Regions from separate parts of the Nonomuraea longicatena genome, predicted to be linked through region 1. Evidence: riboswitches for the same ligand, from Rfam matches in the RefSeq annotation. Region 1 holds a riboswitch; the other holds the start of a gene.

Region 1 (7,894 bases):
GCTGGCGCCGTACCCGCAGGCCTGGAGGAGCCCGGTGACCTCGGACGTCGTGCCGCCGAGCACCAGCACGCGGCGGCCCGGCGCGAGGGCGGCGGCGAGGGCGGCGAGCGGACGTCCGACCAGGCTGACCACCTCGACCCGCTCGACCGGCCAGCCGAGGCGCGCGCACGCGAGCGTCAGCGACGACAGGTGCGGCAGCACGCGCAGCCGCCCGGCGCCGAGCAGCCGCGTGAGCGTGGCGCCGATGCCGTAGAACATGGGGTCGCCGCTGGCCAGCACGCACACCGCGCGGTCGGTGTGCGCGTCGAGGAGCGCGGGCAGGCCGGGCAGGAGCGGGGAGGGCAGCGGGACTCTGTCGGCGCCGGACGGTGGCACGAGGTCGAGCTGCCTGCGGCTGCCGATCAGCACGTCGGCCGCAGCCAGCGCCTGCCGGGACTGCGGGGCGAGCCCGTCCCACCCGTCGGCGCCGATTCCGACGACGGTGATCACCCGCTCAGCATATATCCGGACATTTCTGGCAGAGTTATCCGGGTGAAGCGCGTTCTCATCATCGGCATCGGCGCCGGCGACCCCGACCACCTGACCTTCCAGGCGGCCAAGGCCATCGCGGCCGCCGACGTGTTCTTCGTGCTCGACAAGGGCGAGGTCAAAGGCGACCTGGTACGGCTGCGGCAGCACCTGATCGAGACGCACGCGGCCGGGCCGTACCGGATCGTCACCGAGCAGGACCCGGAACGCGACCGCACCACCCCCGCCTACGCGGCCGCCGTCGAGGACTGGCGCGCCCGCCGGGCGGCCATCTACGGCAGGCTGATCCGCGAGGAACTGGCGGACGGGCAGACCGGCGCCTTCCTCGTGTGGGGCGACCCCGGCCTCTACGACAGCACCATCGCGATCGTCGAGGAGGTCGCGGACGGCAGCTTCGAGTACGCGGTCGTGCCGGGGATCAGCAGCGTCGCGGCGCTGACCGCGCGCCACCGCACCAGCCTCACCCAGGTCGCCCGGCCGGTGCACCTGACGACCGGACGGCGCCTGGCCGAGGACGGCCCGGGGGCCGACGACGTGCTCGTCATGCTGGACGCCCGCACCGCCTTCGACGGCCTCGACGACTTCCACATTTACTGGGGCGCCTACCTCGGCACCCCGGACGAGATCCTGATCGAGGGGCCGGTCGCGGAGGTGGCCGAGCAGATCAAGCAGGTCCGCGCCGAAGCCCGCGCCCGCAAGGGCTGGATCATGGACACGTACCTGCTGCGGCGCATCAGGAAGGCCGAGCACCCCGAAAGCTGAGCGATCGCGTCACGCGCTGAGGGGCCAGCTTCGGAGTTCGTCGTCGCGCGGAGCCAGCACCACGCCGGACTCCGGCGCGTCGAAGACCATGACGGGACGGGTGTGGTCCCACACCGCCCAGCCCGGGTCGCCGGTCGTCGCGAAGTCCACCCACGCCCGGTGCATCGCGTCGGCCAGCGGCTGCGGCGCCCCCGGCCCGGTCAGCCCCTCGCAGTGGCGCAGCGTGTCGAAGACGAACCCGAGCTCCAGCCCATGGCAGGCCCGCAGGTCCATGACCGGCGACGGCCAGGCGAACTCGTACACGTGCGCCTTCGGCGCCCGCCCCGCCAGCCGGGCGAGCGGCGCCCGCAGCAGCTTGTCCGTCGTCATGGCGCCGAGCACCTCACCGGGCCGCGCCCCGGCCCGCCGCGCCTGGTAGAGCCGCGCCACCCGGCCGGGGATGCGGTACTTCAGCATCGCTGCCCGCATCGCCGCCGCAGTGATCCGGTCGAGCGCGCCCGACGGCACGAACCACAGCCGGTACTCCTCCCGGTTGGCCCCCACCAGCAGCTCGACGGCCACCCGTCCGGGGTCGGACGGCACCACGACGTCGTCGGCCACGACGGCGAACCCCGGTTCGTCCACCAGCGGATTGTTCTTGCGCGTGACCTCGAACTGCGCTTCGAGCAGCCGCCGGCGATCGACGACGGAGAAGGACAGGGCCGTCGGCGGCACCCCCATCGCCCTGGCCATGGACCTGACGACCTTCGCCCCCCGCGCCCGGGACACCGTTCGCGGCGGGCCGCTCTGCAGGATCGCCCGATGGACCAGCCCCTCCGCCTTCGGGCTGGTCAGCAGCGCCGCCACGCCGGACTCACCGAACACGGTCACGTTGCCGGGGTCGCCGCCGAAGCGGGTGATGTTGTCCTGTACCCAGGTGAGCGCGGCGAGCTGGTCGAGCAGGCCCCGGTTGTCCGGCGCGTCGGGGAAGACGCCGAACCCCTCGATACCCAGCCGGTAGTTGATCGACACGAGCACGACCCCGTCGCGGGCGAAGGCGTGGCCGTCGTACACGGGCAGGCTCGACGAGCCGTTGCGCAGCGAGCCGCCGTGGATCCACACCATGACGGGCAGCAGTCCGTCACGGGACTGCGGGGTCCACACGTTGAGGTTGAGGCAGTCGTCGCCGGGGATGTCCGGATCGGGCAGCAGCCGGGAGAGGGGCGGGGGACAGGGTGGCTTGGGGGCGGTGGGGCCGTAGCGGGTGGCGTCGCGCAGTCCGGTCCACGGTTCGGCGGGTACGGGCGCCCGGAACCTGCGGGGACCGAACGGCGGCGCCGCGTAGGGTATGCCGAGGAAGACCGCGACGCCGTCCTCGACCGTGCCCCTGACCCTGCCGCAAGCGGTCCCCGCGATCACGTCCATACGGACGATGCTATGCCGCCCCAGGCAACGTTTACCCTGTCCCGCCCTGCGGGCGAGGCTGGGAGGATGGGGCGATGACGCCCGATGAGCTGGTGGCGTTCCTGCGAGCGCGGTGGGCGGAGGAACGGCAGGTCGCGACGGATGCCTCCCACCCGGGTTTCGAGCTGCCTCCGTCGGGCCACAAGGAGGCCGACGAGTACTGGTGCTGGTACTACGAGGACACCGACGAGCCGGTGCCGTTGCAGGAGGAGTCAGGGGAGCTTGCCCACTTCTGTTTCGACGGCGAGGGCAAGGACGGTCGGCGGCGGGCGCGGCTGCGCAGCCTCAACTGGTACGCGAAGCGGGCCACACAGGGCCGTCTTCGGCACATGGTGGTCCAGGCTGCGCTGGTGGACGTCGGTGCCGCAGTGCACATCGCACGGCACTCCCCGGGCCGCGTCCTGGCGGACATCGCCGCCAAGGAGCGGATCCTCACCCAGTACGAGGGCCTGCGGCAGCGCTGGGAGCAGGGCGAGGCGGCCGACGATGCGACGGTTGGGGCGATCGACGGCCTGGAGGAGGCCCTGCGCGCCCTTGCCGCCGCCTACGCGGAACCGGTGGCGTCTGTCGCGGCGTATGCCGACAAGTCGCTGTTCTGGAGTCGCCGATCGCCGCGTGAGCCGTGAAGTCTGATGCCCCGCCGGAAGGCCCGTGTCGAGTTCGGCCCGCTCAACCTGATTCCGGCATCGGCCAGGTCACACCCACTGCCGCGTGGGCCAGCCCTCCAGGCGCCAGGCGCTGTCCCAGAACAGCCACTCGTACTCGGTGGCCTGGACGAAGGCGGCCTTCATAGCCGCGCGCACCTGCTCGTCGGCGGCGTCCGCGAGCCGGTCGGTGATGCGCCGCGCGGTCGCGACGGCCTCGGCGAAGGCCGGGTCGGCATAGGTCGCGATCCACGCCCGGTAGGGGTGGGTGGCCGAGCTGCGCGACACCAGCGCCTCGCCGACGTCCTGGTACACCCAGAAGCACGGCAGTACGGCGGCGGCCAGCACCGGGTACGGTGCGGACAGCGCGTTCGCCTGCAGCCAGGAGGAATAGCCGAGCGCGGACGGCGAGGTCCGCACGCCCGACAGGTCGGCGGCGGTCAGGCCGTACTCCTCGATGTAGCCCTCGTGCAGGGTGCGCTCGGCGGCGATGGCGTCGTGCGCGCTGCGCGCCCAGAACGCGGCCTCCTCCGGGTCGTCGGCGCGCACGGCGGCGGTCGCCAGCGCCTTGGCGAACGACTCCAGGTAGCGGGCGTCCTGCACGATGTAGAAGGCGAACCGCTCGCGGTCGAGGCTCCCGTCGCCGAGGGCCACGTTGAACGGGTGCTCGTGGATGGCGCGCAGCAGCTTGGCGGTGTGCGCCCAGACGTCGTCGGTGAACACGACTGTCCCTTCGCTAGTCCGAACTAGATCAGGTTCGACGGGTGTGATCTCAGCCTTGGGTCAAGGCACCCCGCGTCGGTTTACTAACCCTATTATGCGATTTACGGTCTATCTCCGTCGGGGCGGGTGTGTGGGCGAAGAAGCCGGACATCGGGTGGAAGATCCCGTAGGCTGACCCGAGCATCGGGAGCATCACGGCAGGACGCACCGGTCCACACTTTTCGCCAAGGCGATGGGCGGTTACAGCGGCGATGAGCACTGGAGGCCGTCTTCCGGACGTGAACCCCCTGAGCCCGTGGCGCCTCTGCTTTCTCCTGGTGCTGGCCATCGCGATCTCCGTGGTGACCGGGATGAGGGAGTCACGGCCGATCGAACCGCCCTTTGCCGCGCGGATCGACACGGTCGAGGTGGAAGGACGAATCCTCCTCCTGCACGCGTTCACCTTGGAGACCTCTGAGGAATGCCTCAAGGCCGAGAAAGCGGAGGCGGCCGAGTCTGAGATGAGCGTGCGGGTCCGAGCGACACTTCGCGACATCTGTCCGACGCGTGAGCGCACGTTGCTGGAGAAGTGGCTGGAGGAGATCTGGCCGCGTTTCCACCTCGGCCATGGAGGGGGCGTCCCCATGTCCGTCACACTGGACCGGCCCCTGGGACACAGGAAGGTCATCGACGAGGAGGGTCGAGAGGTCCGGGTCTGCCCGATCGTGGGCACCCGGGTGAAGACCATGCGACGGTGCCTGATGTCGCGGAACCCGCTATAATGTGATCAATGGCCTGTGCCCGTGAGGGGCGGGCCATGCTGCGTTTCATGAGCTTTCCTGAGCAGTTCGAGCGCACGCGCCGGTTCACCGTCGGCCTTCCCACCGCCGTCACCAGAGACTTCTACCTTCGCGACGGCAGCCTGTGGTCGGGTGAGCGGGAGGTGGCGCGGGACGTCGGCTCCTACACCCTCGACGGCGGCGTCGCCGCCTTCGCCCGCGACGGCCGAGTGTGGACGGTGACCGCAGGCGGCGAGCCGCGCCGTCTGCCCACCGAAGAGCCTGCCGAGCGGCCCTACCCCGATCCCACGGGCCGCCGCGTGGCGTACGTGTGCGACGGCGCGCTGCGGGTGACCGGTGACGACGGTGATCGGCCGGTGGCCGCCCCCGACGGCCCAGAGGTCACTTTCGGGCTGGCCGAGTACGTGGCCGTGGAGTCGCTGGAGCGCGACCGGGGTTTCTGGTGGTCGCCGGACGGCGAGCGGCTGCTCGTGGCCCGGGTGGACACCGCGAAGGTCGGGCGCAGGCACCTGGCCGACCTGTCGGACCCGAGCCGCCCGGGAACCGCCGTGCCGTACCCGGCGGCGGGGACCGCCAACGCCGACGTCAGCCTGTGGATCACCGACCTGGACGGCGCACGCACACCTGTGGACACCCGGGGCATGGAGTACGTGACGGCGGCTGGCTGGGACGCCACCGGGCCCTACGCCGCCGTGATGCCCCGCGACCAGCGCCTGCTCCAGGTCCTCGCCATCGATCCGGACACGGGGGCGAGCCGGGTGCTGTCCGAACAGCGCGACCCCGCCTGGGTGACCCTCGTGCCCGGCCTGCCCGCCCGCACGGCCGCAGGCGTCCTGGTGACCGCGGAGGACCACGACGACACCCGCAGGCTCGTGTACGGCGGCGCCCCCGTCACCCCGCCCGGCCTCCAACTGGAGGAGGTCCTGTCCGTGGACGGCGAGAGCGTCGTCTTCAGCGCCACCGCCGAGCCCACGGAACAGCACCGGTGGATCTACGACCCGGCGGCAGGGCTGCGCCCGTACGAGAGCCCGTGGCGGGCGCCCTCCCGTGTCGAGCGGCCCGTCCTGGAGCTGCGCAGGGAACTGCTCAGGCTCGGCCCCCGCGAACTGCGCGCCGCCCTCTACCTGCCCAGCGGGCACGACGGCGGCCCGCTGCCCGTGCTGCTGGAGCCGTACGGGGGGCTGGGTCTGCGCAAGGTGCTCGTCCGGCCGAACTGGTGGGACTACGTCTCGCAATGGTTCGCCGAGCAGGGCTTCGCGGTGCTCGCGATCGACGGCAGGGGCACGCCGGGCAGGGGTCCGGCGTGGGAGCGGGCGGTTCACCACGACATCGCGGGCCCGGTCCTGGACGACCAGGTCGAGGGCCTCATGGCCGCCGCCGCGCTCCGCCCCGAGCTCGACCTGAGCCGGGTGGCGATCAGGGGCTGGTCGTTCGGCGGTTTCCTGGCCACGCTGGCGGTGCTGCGCCGTCCGGACGTCTTCCACGTGGGCGTCGCCGGCGCGGGAGTCACCGACCAGCGGATGTACCACACGTTCTGGCGCGAACGCGATCTCGGCCACCCGGACGAGCATCCGGACGCCTACGAGCGCTGCTCGACCCTGCTGGAGGCCGGGTCGCTGCGCCGTCCGCTGCTGCTGGTGCACGGGCTGCTGGACGACAACGTGCACCCGGCCAACACGCTGCGGCTGTCGTCCGCGCTGACGGCGGCGGGACGTCCGCACGAGGTGCTGCTGCTGCCCGGCGCCGGGCACCGCGTGGACTCGGCGCGGCTGCTGCGCCACCAGCTCGACTTCATCCGCCGCAATCTGTCAGACCAGCGCCCGTAGCCCGTCGTAGAGCGCCGTGCGCCGCCGCTCGTCCAGCCCCCGGTACGGCACCGCCGCCCCCTCGTCCGTGGCGGTCTCGATCGTCCGCCACAGCGGACCGGCGTGCAGCCTGACCACCTCGGCGGCGCTCAGCCCCTCGGCCTGCCAGGCGCGGGCGTGCGCGTCCCCCCGGTGGTAGCGCAGCGCGGCCAGCCGGTTGAACAGCAGCACCCCGGGGGGCACCCCGTCCGGCTCGTACGGCGGGGCCATCACCTCAAGGGCGCCGCCCGGCACCCGGGGCGCGGCGGCCAGGACCTCGCCGGCCAGGGCGGCGAGGTCGCTCACGTCCGGCCAGATCCGGGTGACGGCCGAGGCGTGGGCGGCGTAGAGGGCGTCGATCGCGGCGCGTCCGGCGGCCGACGCCGACAGGACGCCGTCGCGTTCGACGAGGGTGTCCTGGGCGAGGTGGCGGCCGATCTCGGCGTGGAGGTCGGGCGCGGTGCCGTACCGGTAGACCGTCCGGAGCCGGGCGCGTGGCACCGGGCGCAGGGGCAGCACGTAGCGCAGGTCCACGAGCAGGCCGGAGCGGTCGGCGCCGCAGGTGGCCGCGTGCACGTTCACGTGGACGGCGTCGATGACGGGCGCGATGGCGGCGGCGTAGTCACGAAAAATCGGCATCAGTCGGATTATGACGCCATCCGTAGCGGACCCGCAGTGATCCGAAATGCCCGCAGAGCAGGGTGAAACCCAGTCAAGCAGACCGGTGTTCTCTCACCGCCCGCTGCCTCGTCAGGAGTAACTCTGTGGTCCACGTATGCCCGGCCGTGCGCAGTCACAGCCGCTGGCTGCCCCTGCCCGTCGTGCTGGTCCCGGTCTTCGTGACCACGCTCGACTTCTTCATCGCCAACGTCGCCATCCCCTCGATCCGCGCCGACCTCGGCGCCGGACCCGCCGCCACCCAGCTCGTGATCGCCGGATACGGCCTCGCCTACGCCGCCGGGCTGATCATCTCCGGCCGGATCGGCGACCTGTACGGCCCGCGCCGGGTGTTCATGATCGGCCTCGCGCTGTTCACGCTCGCCTCCCTCGGCTGCGGCACCGCCCCGAGCACCGCCGCGCTCATCGCCGCCCGCGTCGCCCAGGGTCTCGCCGCCGCGCTGCTCGCGCCGCAGGTCCTCACCCTGCTCGGCGCCCTCTACCCGGGCGCCGA
Region 2 (7,894 bases), on a different contig from region 1:
GCGTCGAGTTCGGGGTCGCCGAGCGGGCTGCGGTCCTTGAGCGTGACTCGCTTCTTCGACAGTTCGACCCGGCCGTTCAACGCCAGTTCGGCGAGTACGGCACCGGCGAGCGTCAGACCGAGTTGGGTGGTGGAGACGAGGCTCTTCCCCTCCTGGTCGGTATGGGCGATAAGGAGCACTTCCTCGGCGATCGTCACGTTCATGGCTTGACCCTACCGCGTGGTTTTCCACAGGCTGTGGACCATACTCTGGACGTATGCCGGAACTACCCGAGGTGGCATCTCTCGCCGAATTCCTCGGCCGCCACGCGGTCGGGCGCACCGTCCTGGCCGTCGACGTGGTGGCCATCCAGGCGCTCAAGACCTTCGACCCGCCCGCCGGCGCGCTCGGCGGGCTGACCGTGACCGCCGTGGCGCGCCACGGCAAGTTCCTCGACCTCGACTGCGACGGCCTCCACCTGGTCATCCACCTGGCCCGCGCCGGATGGCTGCGCTGGAAGGACGACCTGTCCGGCGCCAAGCCCGTACGGCCCGGCAAAGGCCCGCTGGCCGTCCGGGTGCGGCTCGCGCCCGACGACACCGGCGCGGCGCCCGGGTTCGAGCTGACCGAGGCGGGCACCCAGAAGCGGCTGGCCGTCTACGTCACCCGCGACCCGCAGGAGGTGCCGGGAGTGGCCGCGCTCGGGCCCGACCCGCTGGCCGACACCTTCACCGTGGACGTGCTGCGCGGCATCGTCGGCGGCAACCGGTCGCAGATCAAGGGGCTCCTGCGCGACCAGAAGGTGATCGCGGGCATCGGCAACGCCTACTCGGACGAGGTGCTCCACGCGGCCCGGATGTCACCGTTCAAGATCGCCGCGACGCTGACCGACGACCAGGTCGCCGACCTGCACGCGGCCATCGTCGCCACGCTGGCGGAGGCCGTCGAGCGGGCGCGGGGCCTGGCGGCCAAGGATCTCAAGGCCGAGAAGAAGTCCGGCCTGCGTGTGCACAATCGCGCGGGGCAGCCCTGCGACGTGTGCGGCGACACGATCCGCGAGGTGTCCTTCGCCGACTCCGCGCTGCAGTACTGCCCGACCTGCCAGACCGGCGGCAAGCCGCTGGCCGACCGGCGGATGTCGAAGCTCCTGAGATAGCCCCGTCAGGCCACGAACGGGGGCTGCCCGGTCTCGCTCACCATCGGGCGCTTGGCGGCCTCCCAGGCGTACATGCCGCCGTCGATGTTGACCGCCTCGCGGCCCACGTGGTTGAGCCAGGCCGCGGCATGCGCGGACCGGCCGCCGACGCGGCACACGACGTACACGGCCTGTCCGGCGGGCACCTCCTCGACCCGCGCCTGCAGTTCGCCCATGGGGATGTGCACGGCCTGCGGCGCGTGCCCCGCCACCCACTCCTCCTGCTCGCGCACGTCCAGCAGGTAGCCGTCGTCAGGGACGTCTTTGGCCTCGATCTCAGGAACGGTCATTTCCCCATTCTCCCAGCACCGGGCACCTGAACCGCCCCCGCGAGGACCGGCGGGCTTCATTGCGTCGAGGTTCAGAGCGGGCGCGGTGTGCTCTCCGGGCCGATCGTGACGCGCGGCTTGAGTTCCGCTCGCGGAGGCTCCTTCGACCATGCGGATACCCGAAGAGAGAATGGCGTCGTGACCGATCTCTACGCGGTAAGGGTGCTGGCCGTCGCCCCGGCGCACCGCCGCATTCAACTGCGGGTAACCGCCTTCAACCCGGACGTCTGGCACTGGCCGCTGCCCGACAAGAGCTTCTTCCTCCGTGATCTGGAAGAGGACGGGACCGTACTGGACCTGCTTGACGACGAGGACGACGGAGTGGATCGCGACTTCGTCGAGAGTGTGGAGCGGACTGCGACGCGCAACTACCCCTTCACAGTGGCGGCCGAAGAGCGGCTGTCTGAAAGCGGCAGGGGATTTCCCCGGGAGAGCGAGGGGCCGTTCAACCAGATGTCCCCTGAATCCGCTGCGGCTTTCCTCCGATGCGAGGAGATGCGCGTCGGGGCGGATTACGACGTGGTGGTCACCGACTCACGGCTGATCGCGCATCTGAAAGCCGGCGATTGGTGGCGCACCGCCGCTTACCCCGGTATCTAGTGCGGTGACCACATTCGTTCACCGGCTCGGCGCGAGCCGTACGGCTCGCGCCGCGTGATGACCTGCTCCACTGTCGTAACGGCCCAATAGAGACCGACAGTTGGAAGAGCGCATGGCTGAGCCCGTCAGAGCCCGGCGATCAACCGACGCCGAAGGCCAGGCGCTGCAGATCCGGGTCCGCAGAGCTCTGATCATCATGGCGTCCGCCAGTGGCACCACCCCCGCCCGTCACCCCGACGTGCTGGCCGAGCAACGGCGAGAACGCACCCGGGTCCGCAGTGAGAAACAACGCCGATGGGGTCGCCCCCGGACCTGAGCCGCGTGATCAGCAAACCCAGTGAACGTTCGTGGTCACCGCCTAGCCGGAGAACCTCTTCGCGAGGTCGCGGGCCCATTGCGCGGCCTTGGCCGCCTGGTCGCCGGTGAAGGGCGTACCTGGCCACCGGCTCAGATGCTCCACCTGGTCGGCCCAGCTCAGGTGTTCCCGGTGGGCGTGTTCCCGGCAGGCGAGGCAGGTGACGCTTTCCGGGCGGGGAGAGGTCATCGCGTAGGGCACCTGGAGGCCGCAACCGGTGGTGACGACGCTCGGAGAGTCGGGCACGAGGCCCAACGTCAACACCATCGCGTTGCGGCCACCGGCGCTGGCCTGCATCACCTTCTGGTCGACGTGGATGTGCGGGTCGATCTCGCTCAATTGCGTCCGTACCTCCGTCCGAGTCGTCCAGGAATCAGACTAATGCGGTGACCAGTCAGGTTCACCGAGTGGTCAGGCTGCTCGTGGCTGACATTCGCTGTGGATGCGGGCTCGGGTCACGGGCCAGGCAGCCAGCCGGATTCCGCTCCAGCGGGTGAACGAGCACCCGGGCGTGGCAGGAGCCCTAGCCGGCGTGTCGCCGACCCGGCGAACGTGTCTGGCCACCGCACTAGACACCCAAGGGTGGCCGAATGTGGATGTATGGGGCATCATGGGGGCCGCGAGCCGGGGATGCCCGGATCTGAACATCAACTCGACGCGGGAGCTTGGGGCAACCAGGCTGAGAGGGCGACTACGGCTGTCGCCGACCGCATGAACCTGTCCGGGTAATGCCGGCGTAGGGAGTGTGCGCGATGACGCGTGTCGCCGACGATCCGCACCACGCGGAAGTCCCCCTGACCCTGGAGGGCGCCCCGCCCAAGACCCTGGGCGTCCTCGACCAGGGTGCGCTCTGGGCCAACCTCGCGGTCAGCCTGCTCGGTTTCTCCGGAGCGCTCCTCCTGCTCAACCCCCTCGGCGACGCCCCGCTGAGCCTGGCCGCCGCACTGACCGCGACGGTCGTCGGCAGCCTCATCGGCACCACGATGGTCGGCCTCGCCGCCATCCCCGGCACCCAGACCGGCCGGCCCGCGATGGTGCTGCTCAGAGGGCTGTTCGGCGCCAGGCTGTCGTACGTCCCCAGCGTCCTCAACATCATCCAGATGATCGGCTGGGGCGCGTTCGAGCTCTGGGTGATCTCCCAGGGCGCCATGGCCATCTTCGGTGACGCGGTGCCGTACGCGGTGTGGGTGGTCGCCGCCGGGGTCCTCACCGTCGCGATGACGATCTGGCCGCTGGGTGCGGTGCGGGTGTTGCGCAGGTACGTCACGATCGCGGTGATCGTCGCTCTCGTCTGGTACGCCGTGGACTTCCTGTCGAAGGCCCCGCCGCACACGGGCGGCGACTGGAGCGCCTTCGCCCCCGCCGTCGACTACGTGATCGCCCTGTCGGTGTCGTGGGTGCCGATCGCCGCCGACTTCGCCCGCCACTCGCGCTCCAGCCGCGCCGCCTTCACCGGCGTGGTGGGCGGCTACACGCTGGCCCAGGTCGCCTGCCTGGGCCTCGGCGTGTACGCGGTGGCCATGGCGGGCGCCGCGGCCGTGACGGCCGACGGCACGGCGGTGTTCGGGCCGTTCGTGGCCGCGCCGCTGGGCGCCCTGTTCTTCGCGGTGCTGGTGCTGCGGGAGACCGACCAGTCGTTCGCCAACGTGTACTCGACGACGGTCTCGCTGCAGAACCTGATGCCGCGCGTGGACCGGCGGGTGATCTCCGTGGTGATCGGCGTGGTGACGACGGCGATCGCGCTGGTCGTGGACGTGACCTCGTACGGCGCCTTCCTCGGCCTGATCGGCGCGGTGTTCGTGCCGATGTTCGCGGTGCTGGCGGTCGACTACTTCCTGCTGGGCGGCAGGACCCGCTGGAACACAGAGGAGGACGCCCCGGCCCGCTGGTCGATGCTGGTGCCGTGGGCGCTCGGCTTCGCCGCCTACTGGGTGACGACCGGTACGCCGACGGTGGAGGCGTGGGACCGGATCTGGCTGCCGCTGCGCGAGGCGGTCAGGCAGCCGTGGATGAACGGCGCCCTCGGCGCGGCGATCGTGGCCGTGGTCGTGACGCTGGCTATCGGCGGCCTGAGGCGCGGTTCTCGGGACGGTTCTCGGCGCGGTTCTCGACAGTGAGCAGCCGTTGCTTGGCGGCCGGCCCGCCGGCGTAGTCGCCGAGCCCGCCGTCGCTCTGCACGATGCGGTGGCAGGGCACGATCACGCAGACGGGGTTCTCGGCGAGCGCGTTGCCGACGGCCCGCATGGCGCGCGGCCGTCCGATGCGCTCGGCGATCTCGCCGTACGTCGTGGTCGTCGCGTACGGCACCGCCATCATCTTCTGCAGGACCGTCCGCGCGAACGGCGTGGCCAGCGCGAGGTCGACCGGCGTCGTGAACGTGCGCAGCCGGCCGGAGAAGTAGGCGTCGAGCTCGCGCCGCACCGGGTCGAGCCGGCTGGCGTCGGGCCCGATGAAGGAGCCGACCTGCCTGACGACCCGCTCGAACACCGTGTTCTCGTCGCCGAAGCTGCAGGCCACGACGCCCCGGCCGGTCACGGCGAGCACCAGCCTGCCGACGGCGCCGTCGTAGGTGCCGAACGCGATGTCGGGAGGGCTCTGGCCCTGGTATGTGGCCGACGTCACTCTGAGCAGGGCATCGAGGTCGCCGCTCGACATACCCTCACCTACTTCACCGCCATGAAAGCTCGTGACCGCAGCGTATCGGACGGATCGCACCACGAAAGCACACCACCGCGTGCACTATGGAAAGGTGGGAGAGGACAGGGCCGAAACCCGCGCCGGCGTTGACGACGCCTTGGCCACCGCTGTGCTCGCCAGCGCGCCGGACGCCGTCGTCGTCCTCGATCGCGACCAGACCGTCCTCGCGTGGAACCCGGCGGCCGAGCGGTTGTTCGGCTGGACGGCGCCGCAGGTGGTGGGCCGCAGGGCGCCGATCGTGCCGGCGGAGCTGACCGCCGAGCACAACGCGGTGCTCGAACGGGTGCGCACCGGCGGTCAGGTCTCGCTGCTCACCAAGCGCTTCCGCCGCGACGGCACCCTCCTCGACCTGCGGGTCGACACCAGCGCCCTGCGTCAGGGCAGTGCGGTCGTCGGCTACGTGCACATGCACCATCCGGTCCAGCGCGACCAGCAGGCGGACGACCGGGCGGCCCAGCGTGCCCGCCTGGTGCGCAGGCTCACCGACGTCGTCGGCGACATCAACGCCGAACTCGAACTGCCCGCCGTCCTCGACCGCATCGCGGCCAGCCTGACGGAGCTGACCGGCGCGGACGCCGGCGGGTTCGTGCAGATCGAGGGCGACCGGCTGCGGGTGGTCGCGGCCGACCGCCTGCCGGAATCACTGCGCGGCGCCACGGCCGACCTGCGGACCAGTTTGGTGGGCAAGCTTTTACGTACCGGCAAGACGGTCATGCTGGAGTCGCAGGGGCTGGGTGATCTGGTTTGGGCGGAGATGCCGGGTTTGCACACGATCGCGCTGGGTGTGGCGGCGGTGGGCGGGCGACCGTACGGTGCGCTGTACGCGTTGTTCTCCAAACGCAAGCCGGGACACGTGGAGCTGGAGCTGCTCGAACTGCTGGCGGGGCACGCCGGCATCGCGGTGGGCAACACGATGGCCTACCAGGAGGCGGTCAGGCAGCGGGCGCACGAGCGGGCGGTCTTCGACGCCAGCGCGGACGGCATCGCCGTACTCGATGGGCAGGGCCTGGTCACCCAGTGGAACCCGGCGGCGGCGGAGCTGACGTCCTGCGGCGCCGAGTCCGTGATCGGCGGGCCGCTGCCGTTCCCGCTGCCGACACCGGGGCGGACGCTGACGATCCAGCTCGAATCGGGCCGCTGGCTGGACGTGGTGAGCGCGCGGATCGCCGAGACGGGCGAGCGGGTGGTCGACTTCCGCGACGTGACAGCGGCCAGGGAACTGGAGGAGGCCAAGGACCTGTTCCTGGCGGTGACCAGCCACGAGCTGCGCACGCCGATCACGATCGTGTCGGGGTTCGCCAGCACGCTGGACAGGCGGTGGGAGGAGCTGAGCGACGCCGAGCGGCGCTCGGCCGTCCACATGATCGCCGAGCGGGCCGGGGCGCTGAGCAAGCTGATCGGCCATCTGCTGCAGGGGTCGGAGGCGGGGGTGGAGCGGCCGGTCATCGAGCCCTTCGACCTGGCCGAGCGCATCGCGGCGGCGACGCTGGGGCTGCCGGCGCTGTCGGAGCGCCATGCCGTCGAGGTGGTGGTGCCGAAGGGGCTGCCGCTGGCCATGGGCGACCCGTCGGCGATCGACGTCATGCTCGCCCACCTGCTGGAGAACGCCTTCAAGTACTCGCCGAAGGGCGGGCTGATCACGGTGGAGGCGTGGACGGAGGAGGACCGGGTGGTCGTGGTGGTGGACGACCCGGGCGTCGGCATCCGGGCGGAGGACCGCGAGCGGATCTTCGAGCGGTTCGTCCAGCTCGACGCGGGCGATCGGCGCAGGTTCGGCGGTGTGGGACTGGGCCTGCACATCGTACGCTCGCTGGCACGGGCCCAGGGCGGTGAGGTGAGCGCGCATCCGCGCCCCGGTGGGGGTACCAGGATGCGGTTGGCGCTGCGACGGGTGGTGAAGGATTCCATTATCGGATCCGACACACCGATGCGGTAACGAGGCGGTCACGGATGCGCTGATCTATCGTCCAATGTGTACAAGCTGTGATCGAGATGCGGTTTCTGGGACCGGGTAACGGGGCATTTCGGTCGTACCGGGGATAGTTCCCTCGGGGGGAACAGGGAGCGGGGAGGTGCGTGTGTCAAGCGTGGTGCTTCTGCCTTACGCACCGTCCAGCGTCGCCGTGGCCCGTCAGCGCCTGAGCAACGATCTCCAGGCGAGCGGCGTCTTCGACAACGCCATCGACGATGCCGTACTGGTGGTGAGCGAGCTGCTGAGCAACGCCCTGCGCCACGCGCACCCACTGCCCTCCGGGATGGTCAGGGTGGCCTGGCTGAAGGCGGAGGATCACATCGAGGTGGCCGTCAGCGACGGCGGAGCGGCCACCGAGCCGCGCGCCGGACGGCCGACGTTGTCCTCGCTCGGTGGCCGTGGCCTGGGCATTGTCGAGTATGTCGCCGAGAGCTGGGGGGTGCGCCACGACGGCGACACGACCACGGTCTGGGCGATCCTGCCGGCCCCGAACGGCGTCGCGAACGGGCAGGTGCCCGCTCTCAGAGAGGCCGGGTAGCCAGGACCGCGCGCTCGCCGGCCGTCCAGGACGTCGAGACGAGCAGGTACAGCCCCACGGCGAACGGGGTGAACAGCGCCACCGCCACCGAGGCGAACGGCAGCAGCCTGAGAACCTTCGGACCTTCGATCTTTCGTGCGGTGTACCAGGCGACGGCGGCCAGCAAAACCAGCACCACGCCGAAGACCAAAACCGGCCAACTAAACAGACCGAAACCCGTCACCAGGGA

Evidence for each region. Region 1 has a riboswitch for thiamine pyrophosphate ahead of tenA (thiaminase II). Riboswitches for the same ligand answer to the same signal wherever they lie in the genome.
Region 2: linked by a shared signal. The riboswitch ahead of ABD120_RS37595 (purine-cytosine permease family protein) and the one ahead of tenA (thiaminase II) in region 1 are both predicted to bind thiamine pyrophosphate.

The regions. Positions count from the first base shown of each region.
Region 1 covers NZ_BAAAHQ010000004.1:268,416-276,309, forward strand. The annotation lists gene cbiE (precorrin-6y C5,15-methyltransferase (decarboxylating) subunit CbiE) at 1-489, opposite strand, end outside; gene cobF (precorrin-6A synthase (deacetylating)) at 532-1,290, shown strand; gene ABD120_RS06555 (carboxylesterase/lipase family protein) at 1,300-2,694, opposite strand; gene ABD120_RS06560 (DUF6221 family protein) at 2,769-3,359, shown strand; gene tenA (thiaminase II) at 3,429-4,100, opposite strand; TPP riboswitch at 4,088-4,183, opposite strand; gene ABD120_RS06570 (hypothetical protein) at 4,418-4,861, shown strand; gene ABD120_RS06575 (S9 family peptidase) at 4,909-6,705, shown strand; gene ABD120_RS06580 (hypothetical protein) at 6,688-7,362, opposite strand; gene ABD120_RS06585 (MFS transporter) at 7,488-7,894, shown strand, end outside.
Region 2 covers NZ_BAAAHQ010000056.1:71,132-79,025, reverse strand. The annotation lists gene ABD120_RS37625 (GOLPH3/VPS74 family protein) at 1-203, opposite strand, end outside; gene ABD120_RS37620 (Fpg/Nei family DNA glycosylase) at 257-1,135, shown strand; gene ABD120_RS37615 (rhodanese-like domain-containing protein) at 1,141-1,464, opposite strand; gene ABD120_RS37610 (hypothetical protein) at 1,642-2,103, shown strand; gene ABD120_RS37600 (hypothetical protein) at 2,462-2,797, opposite strand; TPP riboswitch at 3,106-3,218, shown strand; gene ABD120_RS37595 (purine-cytosine permease family protein) at 3,211-4,575, shown strand; gene ABD120_RS37590 (methylated-DNA--[protein]-cysteine S-methyltransferase) at 4,517-5,113, opposite strand; gene ABD120_RS37585 (ATP-binding protein) at 5,208-7,091, shown strand; gene ABD120_RS37580 (ATP-binding protein) at 7,228-7,665, shown strand; gene ABD120_RS37575 (YidC/Oxa1 family membrane protein insertase) at 7,649-7,894, opposite strand, start outside.